DNA from 2 places in the Neobacillus sp. B4I6 genome. Region 2 is predicted to be linked to the other one. Evidence: a T-box and tRNA genes for the amino acid it is inferred to sense, from the RefSeq annotation. Region 2 holds a T-box; the other holds one or more tRNA genes.
What was found. The T-box of region 2 lies ahead of serS (serine--tRNA ligase). A T-box ahead of a tRNA ligase gene usually reads a tRNA of that ligase, here a tRNA-Ser.
Positions count from the first base shown of each region.

Region 1 (5,684 bases), 210 kb from region 2:
AAGAGCGTTTTTTCATACATATCCTGACCTCATTTTCTACTTCTGCTTAGGCGAGCTCATATGCTCGCCTATTTTTTTTGAATAAATTGCAGAAGGCACTTTAATGAAACGGTCTAATGATTCTGATACAATAGAATGAAAAGGAATGGAGGATTGTTTTGTGAATGATACAATCGTAAAAGATGATCAATTGTTAAAGAAAATTGCAGCTGAACTGACAATATCTCATAAACAAGTACAAAGTGTTATTTCATTATTAGATGAAGGCAATACAGTTCCTTTTATTGCTCGATATCGGAAAGAAATGACAGGAGCGCTTGATGAAGTACAGATTCGCAATATTTTAGAACGCTGGCAGTATATCCAAAACCTTGAGCATAGAAAAGAAGAGGTTATTCGAATCATTGCTGAACAAGGGAAACTAACAGATGAACTTAACCAGGCGATTACCAAAGCCGAAAAGCTTCAAGAGGTTGAAGACTTATACAGGCCATATAAACAAAAAAGACGGACAAAAGCGACGATTGCAAAAGAAAAAGGCTTGGAACCTTTAGCAGAGTGGCTGCTGACTTTTACAAAAGAAAGTGTGGAAGAAAAAGCAAAACAATTTTTATCAGAAGAAAAAGAAGTCCTTACGGTTGAGGATGCGATTGCAGGCGCGAAAGACATTATTGCGGAATGGGTTTCTGATGATGCTGAAAGCCGTAAATGGATTCGTAAAGAAACGTTTAAATCCGGTGCAGTTGTATCGGTGGTCAAAGAAGCGGAAAAAGACGAGAAAAACGTTTACGAAATGTACTATGAATATGAAGAACCTGTAAATAAAATTGTTCCGCATCGAATTCTCGCTTTAAATCGCGGTGAAAAAGAGGACATTTTAAGAGTTTCGATTAAAATGAATGCCGATTTAATCCTGTCATATTTGTCGAGAAAATGGATCCGTGTCCAGCACTCACCATCAGCACCCATTGTGTTAGAAGCGATGGAAGATAGCTACAAAAGATTAATTCAGCCTTCCATTGAGCGGGAAATCCGCAATGAATTAACGGATAAGGGTGAAGAGCAAGCCATACATATATTCTCTGAAAACCTTCGTAACTTACTTTTACAGCCACCGTTGAAAGGCAAAGTCGTCATCGGTGTCGACCCTGCCTACAGGACAGGCTGTAAATTAGCAGTCGTAGATGAAACAGGTAAGGTGCTGAAGATAGATGTGATCTATCCCCACCCACCGGTTAACAAAGCCAAGGAAGCGCGCGAAAAGTTTATTCACATCCTCCGCGAGTATAAAGTTGAAATGGCGGCCATCGGAAATGGCACAGCCTCAAGGGAAACAGAACAGTTTGTCGCAGATATCTTAAAAGAAATGGATGAAGAGATTTTCTATTTAATTGTCAATGAAGCAGGGGCCAGTGTCTATTCTGCTTCGGAATTAGCCAGAGAAGAGTTTCCGAATCTGCAGGTAGAAGAAAGAAGTGCAGCCTCTATTGCACGCCGGTTGCAGGATCCATTAGCGGAATTGGTCAAAATTGACCCAAAATCGGTTGGTGTCGGTCAATACCAGCATGATGTTTCCCAGAAACGTCTGTCAGAATCGTTGCATTTTGTGGTTGAAACAGCCGTTAACAGGGTCGGTGTAAATGTGAATACTGCTTCTCCATCACTTTTACAGTATGTAGCGGGGCTTAACAAGACTGCTGCAAATAATATTGTCAAAAAGCGTGAAGAGGAAGGGAAATTTACGAGCAGGGTTCAATTAAAGAAAGTACCTCGTCTTGGTGCAAAAACCTATGAGCAGGCGATAGGGTTCTTGCGCGTATTAGATGGCAAGCAGCCGCTTGACCGAACAGGGATTCATCCGGAAAATTACGACGAAGTGAAGAAATTATTAGCGAGTCTAGGATTTACAACTGATGACCTTGGTTCGGATGAGTTAATAACTGCTCTTAATGGGATTGATTTAAAAGCTGTTTCAGAAGAACTTGCTATCGGGGAATTAACCCTAAAGGATATTATTGATGCGTTGGTAAGGCCGGAACGCGATCCGCGCGATGATTTACCACGCCCTCTTTTGAAAAAAGATGTCCTTAAGTTAGAGGATTTACAAGCAGGTATGGAGCTGCAAGGTACGGTTCGGAATGTTGTGGACTTCGGTGCATTTGTTGATATCGGCGTTAAGCAGGACGGGCTTGTGCATATTTCCAAACTAAGCAATAGATTTGTAAAGCATCCATTAGACATTGTGTCAGTAGGGGATGTAGTCACTGTATGGGTGGATTCCGTTGATATGAAAAAAGGCCGGGTTGCATTAACAATGCTGGCGCCTTCGAACTAGTTGGAAGTAACGGGTTCCTGTAATAATATTATCACCATTAAAGAAGACCATTTCGCAAAGCGAGTTGGTCTTCTTTTTTATTTTTGTCCCAATCAATTAACTCTTAGAAATAATTATTAGATGTGAAGGGAAAGGGTCTCATAAATGTTCGTGAGGACAGAAATAGGAAGGGAATGGTGTAAGTTGTCCTCATGAGGTGTTCATGAGGACAAAAAAAGGAAGAGAAGTGCATAAATTGTCCTCATGAACTTAAGAGAAGTGTTTTTTTCTGTAAAAGAACCAGCACTGGTTTAGCATCTTGATCTGATAGCGATCCTTCTCATAGAAAGCTCTTTTCATTTGGTTTTGCAACCAAGTTGGCATAATAAAACCTCCCGAAAAGTACATCATTATTAAAGGTATATACAATATATGCTATAATAGGTTGTCATGTTCGCAAAGAAAGTGAGGGTCCCAAAATGGAACAACAAGAACTTCAATCATTAGTTGAAAAGATATCTGTTGAATCATTTGGGAAGCAGTTTCGACACATAGCGTCTTTCAATCCAAGACTAAGGTCAACAGGCGGCAGATACCTTCTTGGCACACATAATATTGAAATAAATAAAAAATATTACGAGCAGCTAGGTGTAAAAGAATTAGTGGGGATCATTAAGCATGAGCTATGCCATTATCATCTTCACCTTGAAGGGAAGGGGTATCAGCATAGAGACCAAGAGTTTAAGCGATTATTAAAAAAAGTAGGAGCACCGCGATTTTGTGCACAATTACCCGATAGACCAGTAAAACGAACATCCAAAAGAATCCTTCTATATCAATGCTCGAAATGTCAGCTATCATACAGGCGAAAAAGAAGCATTGATACAAGCAGATATGTTTGTGGAAAATGTAGGGGAAAGTTGACGAAAATAAAAGAAATAATTTTAGAATGACGTAAGAATTTGGAAAAAATCTTTATCTAAAAACTATATTGACTTTCTATTATAACGTCATTATAATGTAAAGAGTCGATAAGGTGATTGCCTAATTGATTTAAGGTTTTTAATAGTATTATTCCGCAGTAGCTCAGTGGTAGAGCTATCGGCTGTTAACCGATCGGTCGTAGGTTCGAGTCCTACCTGCGGAGCCATATGGGGAAGTACTCAAGAGGCTGAAGAGGCGCCCCTGCTAAGGGTGTAGGTCGGGTGACCGGCGCGAGGGTTCAAATCCCTCCTTCTCCGCCATATAATTTTTAGGCCCCTTGGTCAAGCGGTTAAGACACCTCCCTTTCACGGAGGTAACACGGGTTCGAGTCCCGTAGGGGTCATCTGGGACGGGGAGTGACATTGATTCATTTCCTGTTTCTTAATCTTTATAAACATCAATATTGGGCTATAGCCAAGCGGTAAGGCATCGCACTTTGACTGCGACATGCGTTGGTTCAAATCCAGCTAGCCCAGCCATTTTTTTATAAATCAATATTAAATGCGGGTGTGGCGGAATTGGCAGACGCACCAGACTTAGGATCTGGCGCCGCAAGGCGTGGGGGTTCGACTCCCTTCACCCGCACCAAATGTTTTACTTGAATTAATTTGGTTAGTATGTTATGATTGTTTTTGTCGCTAATTATCGTGCGGTCGTGGCGGAATGGCAGACGCGCTAGGTTGAGGGCCTAGTGGGGGCAACCCCGTGGAGGTTCAAGTCCTCTCGGCCGCACCAAATAAATTGTTGACAAACGATACTGAGTCTGGTATACTTTAAAAGTTGACTTCAATACATGCGCCCTTAGCTCAGCTGGATAGAGTGTTTGACTACGAATCAAAAGGTCGGGAGTTCGAATCTCTCAGGGCGCATTTTTACGGGAAGTAGCTCAGCTTGGTAGAGCACTTGGTTTGGGACCAAGGGGTCGCAGGTTCGAATCCTGTCTTCCCGACCAGTTGAATATATTTTATGCGGGTGTAGTTTAGTGGTAAAACCTCAGCCTTCCAAGCTGATGATGAGAGTTCGATTCTCTTCACCCGCTCCAAATTACCTTTAATAATTGTTCTTTGAAAACTAAACAAACAAAATCGTGCAAACAAACAAAATTTTAGTTTCAATTAAGAAACTAAGCCAACGTAACAAAATGAGCTAATCAACTTTCTTGGAGAGTTTGATCCTGGCTCAGGACGAACGCTGGCGGCGTGCCTAATACATGCAAGTCGAGCGAACCAATAGGAGCTTGCTCCTGTTGGTTAGCGGCGGACGGGTGAGTAACACGTGGGCAACCTGCCTGTAAGACTGGGATAACACCGGGAAACCGGTGCTAATACCGGATAATCCTTTTCCTCTCATGAGGAAAAGCTGAAAGTCGGTTTCGGCTGACACTTACAGATGGGCCCGCGGCGCATTAGCTAGTTGGTGAGGTAACGGCTCACCAAGGCGACGATGCGTAGCCGACCTGAGAGGGTGATCGGCCACACTGGGACTGAGACACGGCCCAGACTCCTACGGGAGGCAGCAGTAGGGAATCTTCCACAATGGACGAAAGTCTGATGGAGCAACGCCGCGTGAGCGATGAAGGCCTTCGGGTCGTAAAGCTCTGTTGTTAGGGAAGAACAAGTACCGGAGTAACTGCCGGTACCTTGACGGTACCTAACCAGAAAGCCACGGCTAACTACGTGCCAGCAGCCGCGGTAATACGTAGGTGGCAAGCGTTGTCCGGAATTATTGGGCGTAAAGCGCGCGCAGGCGGTCCTTTAAGTCTGATGTGAAAGCCCACGGCTCAACCGTGGAGGGTCATTGGAAACTGGGGGACTTGAGTGCAGAAGAGGAAAGCGGAATTCCACGTGTAGCGGTGAAATGCGTAGAGATGTGGAGGAACACCAGTGGCGAAGGCGGCTTTCTGGTCTGTAACTGACGCTGAGGCGCGAAAGCGTGGGGAGCAAACAGGATTAGATACCCTGGTAGTCCACGCCGTAAACGATGAGTGCTAAGTGTTAGGGGGTTTCCGCCCCTTAGTGCTGCAGCTAACGCATTAAGCACTCCGCCTGGGGAGTACGGCCGCAAGGCTGAAACTCAAAGGAATTGACGGGGGCCCGCACAAGCGGTGGAGCATGTGGTTTAATTCGAAGCAACGCGAAGAACCTTACCAGGTCTTGACATCCTCTGACACTCCTAGAGATAGGAATTTCCCCTTCGGGGGACAGAGTGACAGGTGGTGCATGGTTGTCGTCAGCTCGTGTCGTGAGATGTTGGGTTAAGTCCCGCAACGAGCGCAACCCTTGATCTTAGTTGCCAGCATTCAGTTGGGCACTCTAAGGTGACTGCCGGTGACAAACCGGAGGAAGGTGGGGATGACGTCAAATCATCATGCCCCTTATGACCTGGG
Region 1 covers NZ_JBNPWB010000002.1:4,975,832-4,981,515, reverse strand. The annotation lists gene QF028_RS26725 (Tex family protein) at 161-2,335, shown strand; gene cmpA (cortex morphogenetic protein CmpA) at 2,585-2,698, opposite strand; gene QF028_RS26715 (SprT family protein) at 2,794-3,267, shown strand; tRNA gene QF028_RS26710 (tRNA-Asn) at 3,390-3,464, shown strand; tRNA gene QF028_RS26705 (tRNA-Ser) at 3,468-3,558, shown strand; tRNA gene QF028_RS26700 (tRNA-Glu) at 3,570-3,641, shown strand; tRNA gene QF028_RS26695 (tRNA-Gln) at 3,703-3,777, shown strand; tRNA gene QF028_RS26690 (tRNA-Leu) at 3,802-3,886, shown strand; tRNA gene QF028_RS26685 (tRNA-Leu) at 3,948-4,033, shown strand; tRNA gene QF028_RS26680 (tRNA-Arg) at 4,094-4,167, shown strand; tRNA gene QF028_RS26675 (tRNA-Pro) at 4,174-4,250, shown strand; tRNA gene QF028_RS26670 (tRNA-Gly) at 4,267-4,340, shown strand; rRNA gene QF028_RS26665 (16S ribosomal RNA) at 4,455-5,684, shown strand, end outside.
Region 1: it encodes a tRNA-Ser, which carries the amino acid that the T-box ahead of serS (serine--tRNA ligase) is inferred to sense. The anticodon was not compared.

Region 2 (5,684 bases):
AACAAAAACTAATTTACCATATTGTTTTTACTATGTCAACATACTAAATAAAAAAACTGGACAATTTTTTGGTCTGTTCAGTTTTTGTAATTTTAGCTTTGTTAAACTTGCCTGTTGATTTCCGTTCCATGTGCTTCGCTTTCCGCGGGCGTTCCGGGGAGCCTCCTCGGCGCTTCGCGCCTGTGGGGTCTCCCCTGTCCCGTACTCCCGCAGGAGTCTCGCACATTCCACTCCAACCAACAGAGTGTGTAAAATCAACATTTAGCTTTAACACAGCTTTAATTTCACATTGGCTTAATGACTTCGCGGTTGCCCATATATGGACGTAAAACCGTAGGAATCACGACACTGCCATCGGCTTGCTGGTAATTTTCTAAAATGGCAGCCACCGTGCGGCCAATCGCGAGGCCAGAACCATTTAAGGTGTGTACATGCTCTGGTTTAGCCTTTGGTTCACGACGGAAGCGAATATTTGCCCGCCTTGCCTGGAAGGCCTCAAAATTACTGCAAGAAGAAATTTCTCGGTAAGTTCCATAGCTTGGAATCCAAACTTCAATGTCAAATTTTTTTGCTGCGGTAAAGCCAAGGTCAGCTGTACACATGCTTAACACACGGTATGGCAGTTCAAGTAATTGTAATACCCGTTCAGCGTCATTTGTCAGCTTTTCCAGTTCCTGATAAGAATCTTCAGGCTTAACAAACTTTACAAGTTCAACTTTGTTAAATTGATGCTGACGAATCAAGCCTCGTGTATCACGGCCCGCAGAGCCAGCCTCAGAGCGGAAACACGCACTGTATGCGGCGAAGCGGATCGGCAATTCCTCGCCGCTTAAAATCTCATCTCGATGAAGATTGGTAACAGGTACCTCTGCTGTTGGAATCAAGAAGTAATCTTCATTTTCAATCAAAAACGCATCTTCTTCGAACTTAGGAAGCTGGCCAGTTCCCGTCATGCTTGCCCGGTTGACTAAATACGGCGGTAATATCTCTGTATAGCCATGCTCATCAACATGGAGGTCTAACATGAAGCTCATTAATGCACGTTCTAAACGAGCTCCTAACCCTTTATAAAAGACAAAACGGCTTCCAGTTACTTTACCAGCTCGTTCAAAATCCAGAATACCTAGTTGATCAGCAACATCCCAGTGAGGCTTGACTTCAAACTCAAACTCACGCACCTTGCCCCACTGTCTAATTTCAATATTATCATCCTCAGTTTCACCAACTGGAACACTTTCATGCGGGATATTCGGAATGCTCAACATCAAAAGCTCTAATGACTCTTCAACCACTCGTAATTCATCATCAAACGTTTTGATCTGGTCACCAACCTCACGCATTTCTTTAATTAAGTGATCGGCATCCTGCTTTTCACGCTTTAAAGAAGCAACCTGCTGGGAAACCTCATTTCGGCGGCTTTTTAACTTTTCTGTTTCCACAATCAATTCGCGTCTTCTTTGGTCGAGTTCTTCAAATTGGTCGAGAGCAGATAAATCTTCTCCACGCTTTTGAAGTTTTGCTTTTACATCTTCAAAATCAGCTCTTAACACTTTAATATCTAGCATAATAACAGCGCTCCTTTTTTATAAAAATATTTTAGATTAGACTTGCTTCACGGGCGCATCCGCTTAAAAATAAAAAAACTCCCGCCCCTAATACAGGGACGAGAGTTACTCGCGATACCACCCTGGTTGACAGAAAAAACTGTCCACCTCGAAAAAACGTTAACGGTTTCTACCGAAAGTACTTACTAACCTCATGAGGAGGTGTTCCGCACCTTGCTCGAGGAGGGATTCACAAGCTTCATCCACCGGTTCACACCAACCACCGGCTCTCTAGAGAATGAATCTCCTGTTACTAGTTCCTCTCATTGCTTTAATCTTTATTTAGATTTTGTAATTTTAAATTACTATAATTATAAACCAAATGCAACCCAATTATACCAGATGTTTAGCCTTAGCTTCCTTCACCATCTCGACGAAGTACGCCGTAAGGCCATGATTATTCGTCAACTCAGGATGGAAGGAACAGCCTAGAAATTGTCCTTCCCGTGCGGCCACGATGCGGTCATTATGCTTGGACAGAATTTCAACATTCTCTCCCGCCTCAACGATGTGCGGTGCACGAATAAATACTGCTGGGAAGCTTTCAGCGACGTCTTTAATCGCAAGGTCCGCCTCAAAGCTGTCAACTTGGCGTCCAAACGAGTTACGTTCCACCTTAATGTCCATTACACCGATGTGTGACTCGTTATAGCCAACAAGATCTTTGGCTAATAAAATGAGCCCCGCACAGGTTCCGAACATAGGTTTCCCTTCTTGAGCAAATTCTTTAAGGGCATCCATAAAATCATATTTGTCAATTAAACGTCGCATTGCTGTACTTTCTCCGCCAGGAAGAATGAGGCCATCCACTTCTTGTAGTTCTTCTTTTCTTTTGATTGCGACGGCCTCTACACCACATGCTTCTATCGAGCTCATATGTTCACGGACCGCCCCTTGTAGAGCAAGAACGCCGATTCTAATCATCTTACCATCCACGCTCCTGCATGCGTGCTTCAGGTGCTAGTGATGAAATTTCGATCCCTTTCATTGGTGTTCCAAGATCCTTTGAAAGTTCAGCAATTAATTTATAGTCTTGATAATGTGTAGTTGCTTCAACAATCGCTCTAGCAAATTTCGCTGGGTTTTCTGATTTAAAGATACCAGAACCAACAAATACACCGTCCGCTCCTAATTGCATCATTAACGCAGCATCAGCAGGTGTTGCCACACCTCCAGCAGCAAAGTTAACAACTGGCAGCTTGCCAATGCGTTTAATTTCTAAGAGGATTTCATATGGTGCACCTAATAGCTTTGCTTCTGTCATAAGCTCGTCCTCATTCATTGCAACAACTTTACGGACTTGAGCATTTACCTTACGGATATGGCGGACTGCTTCAACAATATTACCTGTTCCTGGTTCGCCTTTTGTACGAAGCATAGATGCTCCTTCACCAATCCTGCGGGCAGCCTCACCAAGGTCACGACAGCCGCATACAAACGGTACAGTATAATCTCTTTTATTTAAATGGTATTCTTCATCAGCAGGTGTTAAAACTTCACTCTCATCGATATAGTCAACACCCATTGCTTCAAGAATGCGCGCTTCTACAATATGTCCAATTCTTCCTTTAGCCATTACAGGGATCGTCACAGCACCCATAACTGCTTCAATGATTCTAGGGTCTGCCATTCTTGCCACACCGCCAGCCGCGCGGATATCTGAAGGAACACGCTCTAAAGCCATTACTGCTACTGCTCCTGCTTCTTCAGCAATTTTCGCCTGCTCTGCATTAACAACATCCATGATGACGCCGCCCTTTTGCATTTCAGCCATACCACGTTTTACGAGATCAGTACCTGTTATCATTTCTAAATCCCCCTAATTATTTCTTTTAATATTAAGAAAAATTTTCTCATAATTTTTCAGAAATCTTTATTAATTTAGTCGGAATTATTTTAACCCCATAAAAACATTAAAGCAACAAAAAAGGATTCCTGTCAAGACAAGAATCCATTTTGCGTACATCCTATTATTACCACCTAGAGGTTCTACTGTTTAAATTAAATTAAAACCATCCTTTAACAGCAGTAGAAATTCCATGCCAGACATCACCAAAAAAACTACCGATGCCTCTCATCATTAACACAAACCAGTTTGACTTTTCTACATCATTTGCAGCAATCACATCAACATTGACCTTTTGTTGACCTGCTGCTGTTAAGAACTTAACTTTTCCTCCATTTTTTGGTGCAACTGTTAAGTAACCAACCGTTTCACCTTTTTTAATTGGTGCGGTTAGCTCACCGTTTTTATTCAGTTTCTTTTTATCCAGTACAAGGACTGGTTTATAATCTTTTTTTCCGCCATTCTGAATCATCATATTTATAGCTGATTTCGTATAGATTTTTACTTGATCCTCTTTTCCTTTAACAACAGGAACGGTTTTCTGATCTTTTACTTGATAATGTTTAGGAACAAGCTTTTCCTTCGTATAATTGCTGAAAGCATAATCCAGCATTTTTTTCGTTTCACTAAAGCGTGCCTTATAACCATCGTTTTTGCCGCTAATATCCTTAGCATTTTGAACAACAGTTATAAATCGTTTACCATCACGGCTTGCTGTCCCTGTAAAACAGTAGCCTGCAAAATCAGTGGTACCTGTTTTTAGCCCATCCATGCCTTGATAACCATAAACCAATGATGGCAGCATCCAGTTCCAGTTTTGCATTTCTATTCTATCTTCTGTTCCTTCTCGGAATACCTTTTTAGGCGTACTAGCCGTTTTTAGAACATCTGGATAATCATTAATGAGATGAAAAGCTAATGTCGCCACGTCATGAGGGGACATAACGTTTTCTTCATCTGCTCCTGTTCCTTCTGGTTGATCACCGTTATAATCTTTATTATTCAAACCGGTGGAGTTTACAAATTTACTATTTTTCAATCCTAATTTTTTTGCCTTGTCATTCATCATTTTCACAAAATTGGTTTCCGTACCGCCAATGACTTCTGCTAGAGCAATGGTTGTTCCATTTGCAGAATAAATAGCCATTGCTTCATATAATTCTCGAACATTATATTTTTCACCAAGGCGCAATGGGACATTAGATAAACCAGTCGGCTGTGAGATTTTATAAACAAGATCACTTACTGTATATTCCTGATCCCATTTCACCTTTCCATGTTTTACAGCATCGAGTAAAAGATACTCAGTCATCATTTTCGTCATACTGGCAATTCCTAATGGACTGTCAGCATTCTTTTCATATAAAATCTTGCCCGTTTCTCCATCAACCAAAATAGCTCCATCTGCATTCACATTTAATGCTGCGTCTGCCTTCGCTATATCAACACCAGCAAATAGTCCAAAAAACATAATCATTGCCATAGCACTGGCAATACATTTCCTATAAAAATGTTTGTTCACTTTAACGCCCTCCAAGAATTTATACACTTTGGTTATTTTAACATAACTCTATGGCAAATCATAGACGGAGCTATGAACCATCTTATGGCTATTTTTGAAAGTTTCGCAAACATTCCTAGGCCTTTTTACATAAAAAAAACAGAGAAGTCACGCTTCTCTGTTTTAATGATTATAGCGAGTAATTTGGAGCCTCTTTTGTGATTTGGACATCATGTGGATGACTCTCTCTAAGACCCGCACCGGTCATTTTAATAAATTGTGCCTTCATCCTTAATTCCTCAAGGTCTTTAGTTCCACAATAGCCCATTCCTGACCTGAGGCCGCCGATCAGCTGATAAATGGTTTCTGCTAACGGCCCTTTATATGGAATCCGTCCTTCAATTCCTTCTGGAACGAACTTTTTATTATCTTCTTGGAAATAGCGGTCTTTAGAACCTTTTTCCATCGCTGCAACGGAACCCATGCCACGATATACCTTAAAACGTCGTCCTTGGAAGATCTCTGTCTCACCTGGACTCTCTGTTACCCCAGCCAATAGACTGCCAAGCATAACAGCATGTCCACCAGCTGCCAGGGCTTTCACGATGTCACCAGAGTATTTGATGCCGCCATCAGCAATAATCGTTTTACCATGCTTGAGCGCTTCTGATGCACAATCATAAACAGCGGTAATTTGCGGAACACCAACACCTGCTACAACCCTTGTCGTACA
Region 2 covers NZ_JBNPWB010000002.1:5,184,573-5,190,256, forward strand. The annotation lists gene serS (serine--tRNA ligase) at 285-1,565, opposite strand; T-box leader at 1,657-1,880, opposite strand; gene pdxT (pyridoxal 5'-phosphate synthase glutaminase subunit PdxT) at 1,938-2,528, opposite strand; gene pdxS (pyridoxal 5'-phosphate synthase lyase subunit PdxS) at 2,530-3,411, opposite strand; gene QF028_RS27900 (serine hydrolase) at 3,611-4,927, opposite strand; gene guaB (IMP dehydrogenase) at 5,142-5,684, opposite strand, start outside.